DNA from 4 places in the Bacillus pacificus genome. Region 3 is predicted to be linked to each of the others. Evidence: riboswitches for the same ligand, from Rfam matches in the RefSeq annotation. Region 3 holds a riboswitch; each other region holds the start of a gene.
The links. A riboswitch is a leader RNA that binds a small molecule or an ion and turns the genes downstream of it on or off. The one in region 3 is predicted to bind lysine.

Region 1 (4,222 bases), 330 kb from region 3:
ACTTTCTACAATGTCGGCCTCACCGTATAAGAATCTAGGTAGTGGAACTTTTCTTCCAAACATGTAAAACCATTGTTTCTTTGAAGAAATATGCATTGCCCCTAACTCATCAATATGAAAATTCAATGTAGAGACGAGTAAATGTGGTTCACCAAAATAATCTACAATTTCATTTGCATCAAGTTTCATTACCGCATTAAAATACCTTTTCTTATTATGAAAATAAAAAGTACGATTCCACCGCACAAGTTCATGTCCATGTTCATCACGCTCAGCGGTATTATGTATTGTAAATGGCACTCCCTTACCTCTCTCAGAGAAAAACATTCGAAACTTCGATGCAATTTTTAATATGAATTTTACGAAAAAAGAACCACCGTAAATTTCATCCATCTTCCCTTCTCCAATAAAGCTATTTTCTTCTGTAATCTCATAACGTTTCTGTAATTTCGGATGAAGTTTTTTATAAGAATCCCCTAATAACCTTTCATACATATTAGCCATACATTACCCCTTTCTCTTCCTCTTGCAATTTTTTGCACTTGGCAAATTCGTACTATTTATATAACCGACAATCGATAATCCAATTAGAAGTAGATTTAACGTAATTGGATTAAACGGTTCTGTAAAGCTTACGATATTCGTAAATCCTGCTGCTATCGTTAAGGCTATTAACATAAAAATATGTACGACAAATACTTTTCGTTTTGGAAATGGTAACAGCCATAGGACACCAAAAATAATTTCTAGTAATCCAATTATTTTAAGTATAAAAACACTATGTTCAGTTGAACCAACCATCACCGATAGCATTTTTACTTCTTCTGAATGAGTAAACACTAGTTTCGGTACTATTCCTTGATACATCCATACGAAAGCAAATAAAAAACATACGAGCCAATACGTCACTGTTCTTCTAATGAGCAATCTAGGATGAAGTCCCTTTTCTAACCATAATTTTAAAACATCAAAACTCCAAGCAGTCGCCCAGCCTAATAACGGCCGAAACATATAGAAATCTATTACATTCCCTATACGACCAAACCTCGTATCATAATCATATTGTGTCTCAAAATGAATGTGTTCTTTACACGGTGTATACTTCCAATAACCACGCCCTATTTGAATAAGAGATAATGTATTATCCGTCCAAAACTTTAAAGAAGAAATTCTTTCACCCGTTTCTTTTCTTATTTCACCTATCGATTCCCCTTCCCCAGCTATTTCAAGTCCAAATCCGATTTTTGTTTTATATAGAAATTTCTGTGGTTCTCCTTCTTTTTTCTCTAAATATGAAATTTCAGTAAAGCGGGCATCCCATTCTGTATGTATATGTGGTTCTTGCGTATATTCCCATAATTTCTCCATCGTTGTGTTCATTTCTGCTGAAACATAAATAGGCTTTTTCCTCTTCATTCTTCCACCTCCAATGAACTATAATTTTAATGTACATGTAATACATTTATTTTGCTACATTTTTCACAAACTCCCTTGTAAAAAATAGAATTTTTAAAATATATATAAAACACTTGATTCCTCAAAAAATTTAAATTATTATAAAACAAATGTTACCAACAACTTCATAAATCAAACACTCTCGCCTAAAACGTGAGATAGAGGTTGCGATACTTATGAGTATTCTAATGGAGACACAGAGAGGTCTATGAAATTAGATGAAAGGAAGTATTGCCGAAATCGATATATTTCTCTGTATGTATCGATTGGGGCTGTTTTCGAATAGAAACAGAACTGTCATATGTACAGACGCGTATGTATGAAGAGCTATCTACAAAAAAGAGATATCATTTTCATGGTATTCCTTTTTTGGCGGTTTTTTTATTAGCTCCGTTTTCTGTTTCCCTTTTCCTGTAACAGCACCATCCTCACTTATTTGAGATGGTGTTTTTTGTTTTTCTCTGGTAACTACAGGAATATTGGGATTTATATATGTCCTAATCTATTCTTAAAAATGGATGAAAGAAGGAATTCGTAATGGAAACGATTGTACAAAAATTTGGTGGCACTTCTGTCGGAAGTGTTGAGCGTATTCAACATGTAGCAAATTTAATTATTGAAGAATATGAGCGAGGACATAGTATCGTCTCTGTCGTTTCAGCAATGGGAAAAAGTACTGATGAACTTGTAGCACTTGCTAACGCAATTACAGAAAATCCAAGTAAACGTGAAATGGATATGCTTCTATCGACAGGAGAGCAAGTAACTATTTCATTATTAACGATGGCACTGCAAGCAAAAGGGTATAACGCGATTTCATTAACAGGATGGCAAGCTGGTATTACGACAGAATCTGTACATAGTAGTGCACGGATTACTGAAATTAATACGGATCGAATTCAGTCTTATCTTACTAAAGGCACGATTGTTATTGTAGCTGGTTTCCAAGGAGTCAGTGAAGATCTTGAAATTACAACGCTTGGACGAGGTGGTTCTGATACAACTGCTGTCGCATTAGCTGCTGCACTAAACGCAAAAAAATGTGATATTTACACAGATGTGACTGGCGTATATACGACGGATCCACGAGTTGTAAAAGATGCTTATAAATTAGATGAAATTTCTTATGACGAAATGTTAGAACTTGCAAACCTCGGTGCTGGTGTATTACACCCGCGTGCTGTTGAGTTTGCTAAAAATCATAATGTCATTTTAGAAGTTCGCTCAAGTATGGAACAAGAAAACGGAACAATTGTAAAAGGAGAATGTAACATGGAACAACAATCAATCGTTAAAGGTATTGCATTTGAAGATAATATTACACGCATCACAGTGAAAGGATTAGAACAAGGTTCACTTTCAACTGTTTTCTCTACATTAGCAGCGGCACATATTAATGTAGATATCATCATTCAAAGTATTACTAATGAAGGAACTGTTCATCTCTCCTTCTCCATCCATTCTAATGATTTAAGAGAAACATTAGAAGTATTGGAACAAAATCAAGAGGCACTTCACTATGAAGCAGTAGAATATGAAAATCATTTAGCAAAAGTATCAATTGTAGGATCTGGTATGGTCTCTAATCCAGGTGTTGCTGCGAATATGTTCACTACTTTAAAAGAAGAAGATATTCATATTAAAATGGTAAGTACATCAGAAATTAAAGTGTCTGTCGTTATTGACCGCCTTCATTTAGTGACAGGTGTTGAGGCACTGCATCAATCATTTATGGCGAAAATTGTGCCTTTAGTACAAATGAGTTAATTTCCAGCGGTACTACTTAAAACAAATTATATGAATCTATTTCCTTCCTATTAAAAATAGAAAGCTGTTTGCATTATATAGAGTGACAAGAAATTTATGTGTCATTAAAAAAATACAATTAATTCTATACAACAATCGGATCATTTAATGCCGTACAGGATAGAAATATTTTTGCAAGGAAGTCTCGGTATTGTTTGTTAACAAGATACTATATGACATACTTAAAAACACCTTGTCACATTTCCCTAAACTGTGACAAGGTGTTTTTGTTTGAAAGGAATTTGTAACTTTTTAATAGTATAATGAAGATGATGATTAGATAATACACTTTTACATATAAGGAGATAAAGACAATGTCAAAAAATAAATTACTCAGAATGGACAATGTTAGCATCGTTGTAGAATCCCTTGATCATGCAATCTCTTTCTTCGAGGAGATTGGGTTAAAACTCGAAGGGCGCGCCACTGTAGAGGGGGAATGGGCTGGTCGCGTAACCGGACTCGGTTCGCAGTGCGTAGAGATTGCTATGATGGTGACTCCAGATGGCCATAGCCGAATTGAACTTTCGCGATTTCTTACCCCGCCCGCTATAGGAGATCACCGGACAGCTCCTGTCAATGCCCTCGGTTATTTGCGCGTCATGTTCACCGTTGAAGACATTGATGAAATGGTATCTAGGCTTACTACTAAGCATGGTGCTCAACTCGTTGGTGAAGTAGTTCAATACGAGAACTCTTACCGTCTCTGCTACATTCGTGGAACCGAAGGGATTTTAATCGGTTTAGCGGAAGAACTCGGTAACAAGTAAGTGATGTATTATAAAGGAAACTACTATATTTTTAACCACGTCCTCACTCCAGAACGTGGTTATGCTTGTTTGAGTTTTTAAAAATATATTTTCATTTTACACATAGATTTCAAGACTCTATCCAAACAGTTCTTTAACATATCACTAACATCCAAAAAATCATTATGAAATAATTTAATTATTCGCTTTAC
Region 2 (4,222 bases), 500 kb from region 3:
TAAGGAATGTAAATAATAATGGGAAAAGCTGAATGATGTAATTATATAGAAGAGATTTTTTGAAATAAGATGTTAATTTCTCTTCTAGTGCTAGTAAATAGACAGCATCAGGTTTTTGAATAAATGTACGGATCGGGCATCTCGTTATAATGAATGTAAGTACAATCGTGATGAGTAGTAAAGATATTCCTTTAGAAGGAGATGCTTTTAGAAACTGAGCATAGTAGTATGCACCAACGCATGAAATAAAGATAAAGCTATATAGTAAACCGTTAATCATACGTGCAAAGTATGTAATGATATTTTGCATATGTTGTTGGAAGCGGCTGCTCCATAGTGATTCAATTGACATGTTTTTCACCTCTTTGTTCTATTATATATGTTTTACAAAAGAAAAAACGAGCAAATTGCGTTATGCAACTTGCCCGTTTTTCTTTTCGTTATTTTTTTTCTGATCACGATTCATTAATGGATAGAAGGCAAAACCGATTACGAATAAACCAATTCCGAGAAGGAATGTTTTTATATCGGCTGCACCGGTTTTAATAACCCATAGTGCGTAGCAAAGTGCAATCACTGCGACTATGCCATCTGTAATTCTTGCCCGCGTTTCATTTTTATACGTTTCACCAGTTGCGACTAGTTTTAACTGGAAGATTGGTGAAACGAGATATGGAATGAGGTAGGCCAGTGTTGATACGGTAATAACGAATGTATAAGCTTCCGCAATTGTTCCTGATAATGTTGAGAATAAGAACACTTGCGACATAATGTTTGTTAATCGTAATGAATAAATTGGACTTCCTTTTTTGTTTGTTTTTGTGAAGAAGGAAGGGAAGAAACCTTCTTTTGCTGCTTGATACGGTACTTCTGAGCTTAATAAAATCCAGCCTAAGATGGAACCGAATAGGGAAGTAAGAGCAAGTAATGCCATCAGTTTCCCTCCGCCATGACCCATTGCAGCGTTTAGTGCGTCTGCTAAAGGACGTTCAGAAGTTTGTAATTTATCAATGTGAAGTACACCCATTGTTAAAATTGTAATTCCTAAGTAAATCGCAACTGTAATAAGTAATCCCGCAACTGTTGCGCGTTTTACCGTTTTTGGAGAAACGGCACGGTTTGATAAAAGAACCGCTGATTCAATTCCGATAAATGCCCAAAGCGTCGTAAGAGCAGCTAAGTTTACTTGTGAAAGAAGGCCATGTGATACACCTGATTTATCGATCATCGGTGTGTACCATTGTCCAAACTTAGAAGCTTCGAATGCAAATAACGTAACGACGATGAATAATAGGAATCCAGTTACTTTCGTTGTTGTTGCTAAGAAGTTTAGCTTTCCAGCTCCGCTTACACCGTTTGTTAATATAATATGAGTTCCCCAAAGTAAGATGGAACAAATCGTAAATGTAATTAGTTTTCCGACTTCTACATTAAAAGAACCGATTGAAAATAGTAGTCGTGTATCTTTCATAATCGGGAAGAAGAGAGATAAATATCCCGCAAATGATGTAATGATGGCAACGTTACTTGCCCAGTTTGCAACCCAATATCCCCATACCATACTGAAACCAGCCATTTTTTTCTTTTTTGGTGTTGAGAATAAAGCATATGCATGACTTTGTGGTCCTGTCGTTAAATCAGGACGACGAATTGCTAAATTACCGAAAACAAGAGCTAGCATTAAAACACCAAACCCTGTTGTTAACCAAGCTAAAGTGACACCGAGAGGGCTTGCTGTTTGTGCCAACGTACTTGGCACCATGAAAATACCAGCGCCAACCATGTTACCGACAACGAAAGCTGTTAGTACCCAAAAGCCCCATTTTTTTTGTTGCATAGAAAATACCTCCAAAGTTAGTATAACCAAGTCAAGCGAGGAGATATGTATGTCTTCCTGAGTCAGGAAGAGAAGTCCCAAACAAAACAAAAAAAGCACGTAATTTGCCGTTACATGCTTTCTATCTTATAAGAAACCCACGACATACCTCTCGATAGCTCTCCACAAACGAAACGTTTGTGACAGTTCTGCACTTATTAAATAGCAGACCCAGCAAGCGTGCATGGTGGACACGGGCTTACTTCGGCAATCATTCCTTTCTCATTCGTTCATCAATGCCACTACATCTCCTGAAATGATACTCTTAATGACTGCAACCTCTACCTCACCGAGATACGAATGAGGATTTAAATATTAATTTAACGTATTTAAGAGTAACAAATGAATTTTTATACGTCAATGGATATAGTAATAATCAGATTATAGAGAAGAGTTTGTTATTAAAAGTAAGAGGGATTATTATGCGATATTGAATTTTCATAATATAATAAATGTTATTGGCGCTAGATGATTGAAAAGGGGATGAAGTATATGTCTGTATGTCATAAACATTCAGTAATAGGTGTGTTAGATTCGGGAGTTGGGGGATTAACAGTTGCGAGCGAAATTATAAGACAATTGCCTAAAGAGAGCATTTATTATATTGGTGATAATGAGCGTTGTCCGTATGGGCCAAGAAGTGTAGAAGAGGTACAATCTTTCGTATTTGAAATGGTTGAGTTCCTCAAACAGTTTCCGTTAAAAGCTCTAGTTGTAGCATGTAATACTGCTGCAGCTGCTGCATTGACTGCGCTACAAGAAGCACTTTCTATTCCAGTTATTGGCGTTATACATCCAGGAGCAAGAGCGGCAATTAAAGTGACGAAGAAAGGGAAAATCGGGGTAATTGGAACTGTAGGTACGATAAAATCTAATATGTACGAAAAAGCATTGCATGAGCTTGATACATATTTGAAAGTGCATAGTCATGCGTGCCCGACTTTAGCTACAGTTGTAGAAAATCAATTAGAAGATACAGCATATGTAACCGAGCAAGTGAAACAAGCTTTACTGCCATTAACGAAAGAAGATATAGATACGCTAATTCTCGGATGTACGCATTATCCACTTTTAGAGTCCTATATTAAAAAGGAACTAGGAGAGAATGTAACGATTATTAGTTCTGCAGAAGAAACAGCAATAGAGTTAAGCACAATTTTGCAGCACAAAGGAATTCTGTCTGACAATTTGAATCCGGAGCATCGATTTTTTACAACAGGCTCTGTTTCATCATTTGAACATATTGCGGAGAGATGGCTAGGATATCAAATTTCTGTAAAATGTGTGAATTTACCTATGGAAAAACAACTCGTGAACTAAACTGTATAAAAAGAAGCTGATCTAATTTAAGATCAGCTTCTACATATAAGATTAAACTAAGTTTAATACAGTTACTTTTTCACGTGTCATAGACTCAAGGCTCTTACGAATACCTTGTGCGCCCATACCTGAACCTTTTACACCGATGAATGGGAAGTGGTCAGGGCCGCGCTCTGTGCGTCCGTTAATTTGAACAGAACCAGTTTCGATTTTGTTAGCAATTGCAAATGCTTTGTTAATGTCTTTAGTGAAGACACTTGCTTGCAGACCGAACTCTGATTTGTTAGCAATTTCAATTGCTTGTTCATCTGAAGAAACACGGATGATTGGAAGGATTGGGCCGAATGGCTCTTCCCAAGCAACTTTCATGTCTTCTGTTACGTGGTCGATTAATGTTGGGTAAATTAAGTTACGCTCACGTTTGTTACCGATAACGATCGTTGCACCCTTTTCTACAGCGTCGTCAACTAAACCTTGAACGAAGTCAGCAGACTTATCGTCGATTAATGGAACGATTGTGCTGTCTTGTTCTGGAGATCCAACTGATAGTTTAGCTACTTGCTCTTGTAATAAGCTAACAAGCTCGTCCGCTACGTTTTCGTGTACAAGTACACGCTTAATAGCTGTACAACGTTGACCAGAGTAAGAGAATGCACCGCTTACGATATGGTTTGCAGCATCTTGTAAGTCAGCATCTTCACGAACGATACCAGGGTCTTTACCACCAAGTTCTAATACAAGTGGAATCATTGCAGCTTTTTTCGCTAAATGTTTACCTGTGTTTGTACCACCTGTGAACGATACCATATTGATGCCTTCGTGTTCTACTAAGTAGTCACCAATTACAGAACCGCGTCCTGTCGCTACGTTCACAAGACCTTTTGGAAGACCAGCTTTATGAAGTGCTTCCACCATTTTAATACCACTAATTGCACCTTGAGTTGCCGGTTTGAAAATAACAGCGTTACCCATAATTAATGCTGGCGCGAGTTTTGCAGCAGATAAGTTTACTGGGTAGTTAAACGG
Region 3 (4,222 bases):
TAGTATCTAAAAATACAACTTTAGCAGATGGATTTACTTGGTTAATAAGATGCAGCAGTACCATCCCTTCCACTCCGAAGCTACATGCGTATACAATTTCACTTTTATATTCTTTATAAGCCCAACTTAATACAGATAACGCGCCTTTCGTTTCATCTTCTTCTGAAAATGAAACATCATTTTCTTCCCACGTTTCATACGTCAACATGTTTTTTCCCCCTGTAAAAGCAAAAAGACGGTTTTAACCTAATGAAATAGGTTAAAACCGCCTCTAGTTTTTCTAGTCAGCGCTTTTTACTTTAAACGTACTTTTTCACTTTTCTCTAATTGAATGACTTTTCCATCTTGCACAACAATTGTAATTGAACCATATTTCATATCAGCAAGCATCGCTTCAATTTTCTCAGATACTTCCTCAAAATGTTCCCGTACGCTCACGCGAACAGCCCCCCTTTTTATTCATAAAAAAAATCTTTCCCATTTCGAAAAGACTGTTCGGTAATATATTTTACCTTATCTTTCAAAATGGATTCCATTTTGCTGGATTTAGCACCTTGCTTTCTATAAGCAGGTTGCCGAGCTTCGCCGGGCCAGTTCCCTCCGCTTCTCTTGATAAGCTTTGTATTTGTATTTTATCACAATTCTGATTTTTTTCAATCCTAGTTTTCCGATATATTTTAATTATTTTATTTTATAAAAAAGGAATTGCCCATCCGAACAACTCCTTTTTCCTCATTTAAACAAGTTCTTTAATACGTATGCGATCGTTCCCAATAATATTTTCATATGTTTCGCGCTCTACAACAATTTGTGATGTACCACCTTTCGCGAAGACGACAGCTGGTCTACGAATCCGATTATAATTATTCGCCATCGAGTACCCGTATGCCCCAGTACAAGAAATTGCTAGTAAATCCGCAGAAGCAACTTTCGGTAGATTAATATCCCAAATTAACATATCTCCACTCTCGCAGCATTTCCCTGCAATCGAAACAACTTCCTCGTTCTCATCATTCCCTCGATTCGCTAACATCGCTTCATAACGAGCGTTATATAAAGCAGGTCTTAAGTTATCAGTCATCCCACCATCCACTGATACATATTTCCGAATACCAGGAATGTCTTTCACAGATCCGACTGTATAAAGTGTCGTTCCAGCATCCCCTACAATGCTACGACCTGGCTCAACCCATATTTCTGGCAATGGATAATTACATACTGTAAATTGTTCTCTCACTGCACTTGTTACAGCTCGCACATACGTCTCAAGAGTTAATGGTGCATCGGACTCTGTGTAGCGTATTCCGAATCCTCCCCCTACATTTAGCACTTTTACTACATAGTTTGTTCGCTCTCTCACTGCTTCTAAAAATTGACGAAGAACTTCAATCGCTCGCACAAAGCCAGCCGTTTCAAATATTTGTGATCCGATATGTGAATGAATTCCTAACACGTTATAATTTGATTTTTGTAAAGCAAGCTCAATTGCTTGCATCGCTTGACCATTTGACACGCCAAACCCAAATTTTGAATCATCTTGACCTGTTGTAATATATTCATGTGTGTGCGCCTCTACTCCGGGCGTTACACGAATTAATATGTTCACAAATTTCCCATGTTGCACTGCTAAATCATGCAAAATTTCTAATTCTAAGAAGTTATCTACGACAAAACAACCAATATTCGCCTGAAGAGCCATCACAATTTCTTCATCTGTTTTATTATTACCATGAAAATGAATGCGCGATGCCGGAAATCCTGCTTGTAGTGCAGTATATAATTCTCCTCCAGAAACAACATCTAATGACATATTCTCTTCACGAGCTACTCGGCACATCTCCATGCACAAGAACGCCTTGCTTGCATATGCTACTTGATAAGAGAACCCACTTTCTTTAAAAGCACGATGAAACGCGCGGCACTTTCCTCGAATTGACTCTTCATCGTATACATAAAGTGGTGTTCCGTATTGTTTTGCTAGCTGCGTCGTGTCGCACCCTCCAATTTCTAAGTGTCCTTGCCCATTGATTCGGCTTGTGCCGTGTAAATACATTTGAATTCCTCCCTTATTTCCTCTAAAACTCATAACCCCAATCTTCTATTCATTGCAGCACGCTTTTAGATAGACAAAAAACGCGCGGAACAATGTTCACACGCGTTTCTTATTAGGAAAAATATATATTGAAAAAATAAACGAGTTGTTATCTCCTCAAAATAAGAAACCGCATCAACATCTCCAAATAGCTCTCCATAAAATAAATCTTATGACAGTACTACATTTATTCAATGCAGTCCCAATATATGAATAATATGGTTATTCTTATATTTCGGCAATAGTCCCTTTCAACCTATGATCACAGATTCCATTAAATCTCCCATAGCTTACTCTTTCCTATCGCGGCCTCTACCTTTGAGAGTAGATGAGGTAAGTCTATTTAATTTTCAAACATCTAATTGTTGCTATTAACAATACCAAAGGACCATTTTATTTGTCAAACAATTTTTTATATTGCTTTTTTACAGTTTAGTTTCGTATCGTTTGGTAAGCGCTTTACTGAAACCTTTGTCACTTCCCATTCGCCTTCTTCGTTATTAAATGTAATCGTTACCTTCTCAAATGGTGGCGCAATTTTCCCTGCAACACGTTCATACTTTGTCACTTCAATAACTGCTTGAAATAAATATGTACCGCTATACACTTTTTTTAAACTAATAATTTTCGGGCATTGATAAGGCTTCAAGCTCCCATATTGTTTTTCGATTGCTTTATTTATTTTCGGGAATAACACAGAATAAAGGGCATCTTCCATAAGAGGTGCATCATATTGAGCTACCGACACACTTGGTGAAGCAAAAAGTATAACACTACTGCATACTATAAAATATAATAATTTTCGCATTATAACCTCCGTATTGTTACACGATTCTTTCCGCGCACGATAATAATCATACATAGAAACTCCATTTTATTGTCTCCTACTGCCCTTTTTCTACTCAATTGTTATAAAAAAGTCCACAACTCTCTTTTATTTTCGTATAATGATACTCATAGTATAATAAACATAATAATAAAGGACTGTTCGTATATATAAAATGAGGCGCTAATCAAATAGGCCCACAAGAACCGTCATGCTTTTTAGGAGAGGAGTATATTATGCTACAACGTCTGTTTCCAAAACTGCGATTCGCACTCGTTGCAGTCGTTTTATTATGGATAAAAACATATATTGTGTACAAGCTAGCGTTTGATATTAAAATTGATAATTTCTTTGAAGAATTTATGCTTTTTATTAATCCACTAGCTGCGTTACTTTTATTTTTCGGTTTTGCTTTATTTGCATCTAAACACCGAAATCGCATTATAGTTGGAATTAGTTTTATACTATCATTCATTTTATTTGGAAATGCAATGTTTTATGGTTTTTATAACGATTTCGTTACGTTCCCAGTATTATTTCAAACAAATAATATGGCTGATTTAGGGACGAGTATAAAAGAACTCTTTACGTATAAAACATTACTGTTATTCGCAGATGCGATCATCTTAATGTTTCTTTCGCGTAAATTCCCATCATTTTGCGACAAAACGCCGCTTTCTCGCTCTGAAAAGAGAACTTTCTTTAGCGGTGTAACAGCTCTATTAGCACTACAAATTGTTGTTTCCATTATTTATAAACCACAAATGTTCTCACGCTCGTTTGACCGTCAAACTGTCGTGAAAAATTTAGGGTTATACACATATCATCTATTTGATATTACACTTCAATCTAAATCTTCAGCTGAACGTGTATTTGCGAGTGGGGACGGGTTCTCTGAAATTAAAAACTATACAGACTCAAAAGATAAGCAAGTTGATAAAAACTTATTTGGAGCTGCAAAAGGCAAAAATGTTATTTTAATTTCAATGGAATCTACACAAAGTTTTGTTATTAATAAAAAAATAAATGGAAAAGAAATTACTCCATTTTTAAATGAATTTATTAAAGATAGCTTTTATTTCGATAACTTCTATCATCAAACAGGACAAGGTAAAACTTCTGATGCTGAATTTATCGTTGAAAATTCACTTTATCCGTTAGACCGCGGTTCTGTATTCTTTACTCATGCAACAAATGAATATACAGCTACACCAGAACAATTAAAGAAATACGGATATTCTTCTGCTGTCTTCCATTCAAACGATAAAACGTTTTGGAATCGTGATGTAATGTATCCTGCACTT
Region 4 (4,222 bases), 1.5 Mb from region 3:
TACACATAAAGAATGGATGGAACGTCATGAGTTAACGGATATCGTGGAAGAATTATCAAAGAAACGAGAAGAAGATAAAATTGCTTTGGATAAAACGTTTATTCAATTGTCTAAAAAGGTTAAACAATTATATGGTAAACCAGTCGAGGACTTGAAAGTACAAGAGATGGTAAAGGAATATATAGAAGAGTCTTTTTCATTTCTTAGTGAAGATTTGATACAAAAGTTAGCTAATACTAGTGTGGGAGAACTGGATATGCAAGAACTTGAAAATATGATACCTTCGCCTTTCGCAGAAGATGAACAAAAATGGCTTAATGAAGCGATGGAATATTATATGAAGCAAGTAGAAATGGAAGAGGGATAGATTTTATGAATGTTTAGCTTCATCGAAATAATGCTGTAGACCTTTCATTGAATAAGGGTAGAATTGCGTTTATTATTGGTTCATTCAAAAGAAAGAACCGCTTATACTTCATTTTTGAAGCATAAGCGGTTTTGTTTAAAATACTCAAAAACAAAAATCCTTTGGTAAAGTATCATTTTTTATTACCGTTCTCAACTCGTTTTTTTACCCCGGCGGTCAAATAAAAACAATCTTTATTTTTTAATCGACAACCCATAAACTAACGTCTCACTCGGAGTCGTAATACTAAAACCTGTTGTTTTATAATCAAGCTTCACCGTATCACCAGTGTAGTCTTTCGTGAATGAATCCATTTGTACAATAAAGTCAGCATCTTCATATACAACATCATCTGCAACATATGTATCCCAAATTAAATCGACATCAACGAATATACTACAAGAGTTTGTCATTGTCCCTCTAATGCGAATGATCTTTTTGTCTTCCCGTTCTAATCTATGTATAGCTGCTTTTGCTTCATCAGTAATGCGAATGTTCATGATATCCCAACCTTTATTTATATTTCCTTTATTATTGCAAAAACAGAAGAAATAGGGAAGTAAATAAAAAACGAGCAAACAAATTTGTTTGCTCGTTTCACTTTATCCGACTTTAATGGGCAGTAAGACCCCCACCTCAAAATGCAGCGAAAGAAAAGAAATTAGGTGGGGGATCAACTGCCCATAAAAGTCCGATTGGTTCAACTAATAATCCGTGGGGGATGAAGAAAACCCCCACGGATTAAAGTTTCACTTTATTTCAGTTCACATTTATCAAGCGGAATCACTTTCGTTTTTTTCGTAAATTTATATCCTAACCATAGTACTAAGAAGAGTGGTAAACCGATGTAAGAAACGAGTACGCCGTTCCAATCGATTGATTCGCCCATAAATGCGCCGTAGTTTTGTCCTAAAATTACGATAATACAAAGCGTAAATGCGAAGAGTGGACCGAATGGGAACCATTTTGCTCTATAAGGTAAGTCTTTTAAATCTTTTCCTTGTGCGATATATGCTTTACGGAAACGGTAATGACTAATTGCAATGCCGACCCATGCGATAAAGCCAGACATTCCAGATGCGTTTAATAACCAAATGTATACAACACCATCACCGAATAAAGAAGCAATGAAAGCGATACTACCGACAATTGTTGTTACGATTAATGCGTTAACAGGTACGCCGCGGCTATCTAATTTACTAAGAAACTTTGGTGCTTTCCCTTGGCGAGCTAAATCCCAAAGCATACGAGTTGATGCATACATACCAGAGTTACCAGCAGATAGTACTGCTGTTAAAATAACAGCATTCATAACAGAAGCAGCGAAGGCAACGCCCGCTTTTTCAAAAATAAGTGTAAATGGACTTACTGTTACATCACTTGCAGCAAGGCTTTCAGTTGTATAAGGAATTAATAAACCGATAACGAGAATCGCAAGGATATAGAATAAGAGAATACGCCAAAAGATCGAACGAATTGCTTTCGGAATATTGCGTTCTGGATCAGAAGTTTCACCAGCAGCTACACCTAATAATTCTGTTCCTTGGAATGAGAAACCAGCTGCCATAAATACACCAATAATTGCCATGATACCACCGTTAAATGGTGCATCTGCAACAGTGAAGTTTTTGAAGCCAACAGTTTCGCCGCCCATAATTCCGAAAATCATCATGAAACCGACAATTAAAAAGATAATAATAGTAACGACTTTAATAAGTGCGAACCAATATTCAGATTCACCAAATCCTTTAACAGATAAGTAGTTTAAAAGGAAAATAATAGCTAAACATAATCCGCTCCAAATAAGAGAAGGGGTATTTGGGAACCAAAATTTCATAATTAATGTTACAGCCGCTAGTTCAGCAGCGATAGTAATTGCCCAGTTATACCAATAGTTCCATCCAAGTGCAAAGCCAAGTGATGGATCAACAAATTTTGTTGCGTACGTGCTAAAAGATCCAGTAACAGGCATGTAAGCTGCTAGTTCAGCTAAGCTTGTCATTAAAAAGTAAACCATAATTCCAATTGCGGCGTATGCAATTAATGCGCCACCAGGCCCAGCTGAATGGATGACACCACCGCTGGCAAGAAATAGTCCGGTACCAATTGTACCGCCGAGAGAAATCATCGTAAGGTGCCTTGATTTTAGACCGCGTCTTAATTCACCTTTTCCTTTTGTAGTTTCTGTTTTAGAGGTAGCTTGATTCGTTGCGCTATTCATGTTCAACACTCCTTTTCTTGTAAGATAGGAAGGAGCGGGGAAGAAAAATACAAAAAACCGCCAAAGGAATTTGGCGGAACGTTTCACAAATAACCACCCCATCATACCCTTCCGTTAAGATAGCACCCCACGTTTACACGGTAATTTTGTAAACGTGACAGTTCTGTTCCTTTCGGAGACAGCCCCAGCTCATATTTCCAGAGAAGAAATATAAACTTCGGCAACTTTTCCTTTCAAACGGAGTCTAAGACATTCTCTGTGTCTCGTCCGTTTTACTATTAAAAGTCGCAACCTCTACCTCATCGGATTGATGAGGATTTATATATTGCTAAGATTTTTAATATATGGCAATTGTAATGAGTTTCTGAATATATTGCAAGATATTTTGTTAGGAAAAGTCAAAAAATATCGGTTATTGTATAGGAAACGCTTGCAAAACTCCACCCGAACCTACTATTATGTAACAATAAGCAAAGAAAAAATTGTTATACAAATGTTTCGCAAAAAATATTGAAAAACCCTTCAAAAATTAAAAGAAAATTCAGAAAATATAATTCGACATTTATAATAAAGTCATATTTTTTGTTATAATTAGAGTAACGTTTAAGTGAAAAGGGGAAATCAAAATGAAATTAGAAACAGAAAGGCTCTATATAGTGCCTTGTACAGAGGAGAGTATACACGTTGCTAACGAGCAAGGATATAATAGTGGTCCGCATATTGTAGGGCATGTAGAAAGTGTAAAACAGGATAAGGATTTATTACCTTGGGGCGCCTGGTATGTCATTCGAAAAGAAGATGACATCGTTCTAGGCGATATAGGGTTTAAAGGGAAACCAAATGAGGAACATACAGTAGAAGTTGGTTACGGTTTTATTGAGAAATATTGGAATAAAGGGTATGCGACAGAAGCTGTAAGAGAACTAATAAATTGGGCTTTTCAAACTGGAGAGGTAGAAATGATTATTGCGGAGACACTTCTGGAAAACGAAAGCTCCATTCGTGTATTAGAGAAATTACATATGAAGAGAATAGGTACTACAGAAACAATGATGAATTGGAAAATAGAAAAATAAAAAATACCGCTCGAAGTATATCGGGCGGTATTTTTATTGTTATGGAAGCATTTGTTTTTGATCATTCGGATATCCAGTTGTCGGTGTGTTAGAACGATTGGAATGATTGCGAACAGCAATGAAAATAGAAATAATAACGACAAGACCAATTGCCACGTAAGAAAGTGAAATAATAGTTGGATCCACTTTAAATGTAGTAAGTAGTGTACGAATGTTTGTAAAGATAATAAGGCCACCAACTAATACGCCAAGTAAATGAGAAGGAACGATGCGCACTAACCATGCAGCGATTGGAGCTGCGACAATACCGCCAAGCATTAACGAAAATACCCAAACCCAACTTACTTGTTCCCAGCCGAGTGAGATGAAGAAACCAATTGTTGCAGCGAGTGAGACAGGAAACTCACTCGTATCTACAGATCCGATAACTTTTCTAGCTTCATTTCCTCTTGCTAAAAGTACAGGTGTCGTAATCGGCCCCCAGCCACCACCACCAGTTGAATCAACGAATCCAGCAAA

Region 1: another riboswitch for lysine. It lies ahead of LMD38_RS17580 (aspartate kinase); the one in region 3 lies ahead of lysA (diaminopimelate decarboxylase).
Region 2: another riboswitch for lysine. It lies ahead of LMD38_RS21750 (amino acid permease); the one in region 3 lies ahead of lysA (diaminopimelate decarboxylase).
Region 4: another riboswitch for lysine. It lies ahead of LMD38_RS11630 (amino acid permease); the one in region 3 lies ahead of lysA (diaminopimelate decarboxylase).

What each region holds. Positions count from the first base shown of each region.
Region 1 is NZ_CP086328.1:3,380,299-3,384,520, forward strand. Features, by position in the region: gene LMD38_RS17570 (DUF4166 domain-containing protein) at 1-504, opposite strand, end outside; gene LMD38_RS17575 (DoxX-like family protein) at 508-1,416, opposite strand; lysine riboswitch at 1,607-1,793, shown strand; gene LMD38_RS17580 (aspartate kinase) at 1,993-3,222, shown strand; gene LMD38_RS17585 (VOC family protein) at 3,576-4,031, shown strand.
Region 2 is NZ_CP086328.1:4,210,112-4,214,333, reverse strand. Features, by position in the region: gene LMD38_RS21755 (ABC transporter permease) at 1-352, opposite strand, end outside; gene LMD38_RS21750 (amino acid permease) at 413-1,837, opposite strand; lysine riboswitch at 1,985-2,168, opposite strand; gene racE (glutamate racemase) at 2,369-3,196, shown strand; gene gapN (NADP-dependent glyceraldehyde-3-phosphate dehydrogenase) at 3,248-4,222, opposite strand, start outside.
Region 3 is NZ_CP086328.1:3,712,170-3,716,391, forward strand. Features, by position in the region: gene cysH (phosphoadenylyl-sulfate reductase) at 1-208, opposite strand, end outside; gene LMD38_RS19245 (YezD family protein) at 295-438, opposite strand; SAM riboswitch class I at 511-619, opposite strand; gene lysA (diaminopimelate decarboxylase) at 737-2,053, opposite strand; lysine riboswitch at 2,234-2,415, opposite strand; gene LMD38_RS19255 (DUF3888 domain-containing protein) at 2,505-2,954, opposite strand; gene LMD38_RS19260 (LTA synthase family protein) at 3,155-4,222, shown strand, end outside.
Region 4 is NZ_CP086328.1:2,234,027-2,238,248, forward strand. Features, by position in the region: gene LMD38_RS11620 (MerR family transcriptional regulator) at 1-367, shown strand, start outside; gene LMD38_RS11625 (iron-sulfur cluster biosynthesis family protein) at 601-906, opposite strand; gene LMD38_RS11630 (amino acid permease) at 1,161-2,627, opposite strand; lysine riboswitch at 2,740-2,932, opposite strand; gene LMD38_RS11635 (GNAT family N-acetyltransferase) at 3,254-3,703, shown strand; gene LMD38_RS11640 (sulfite exporter TauE/SafE family protein) at 3,743-4,222, opposite strand, start outside.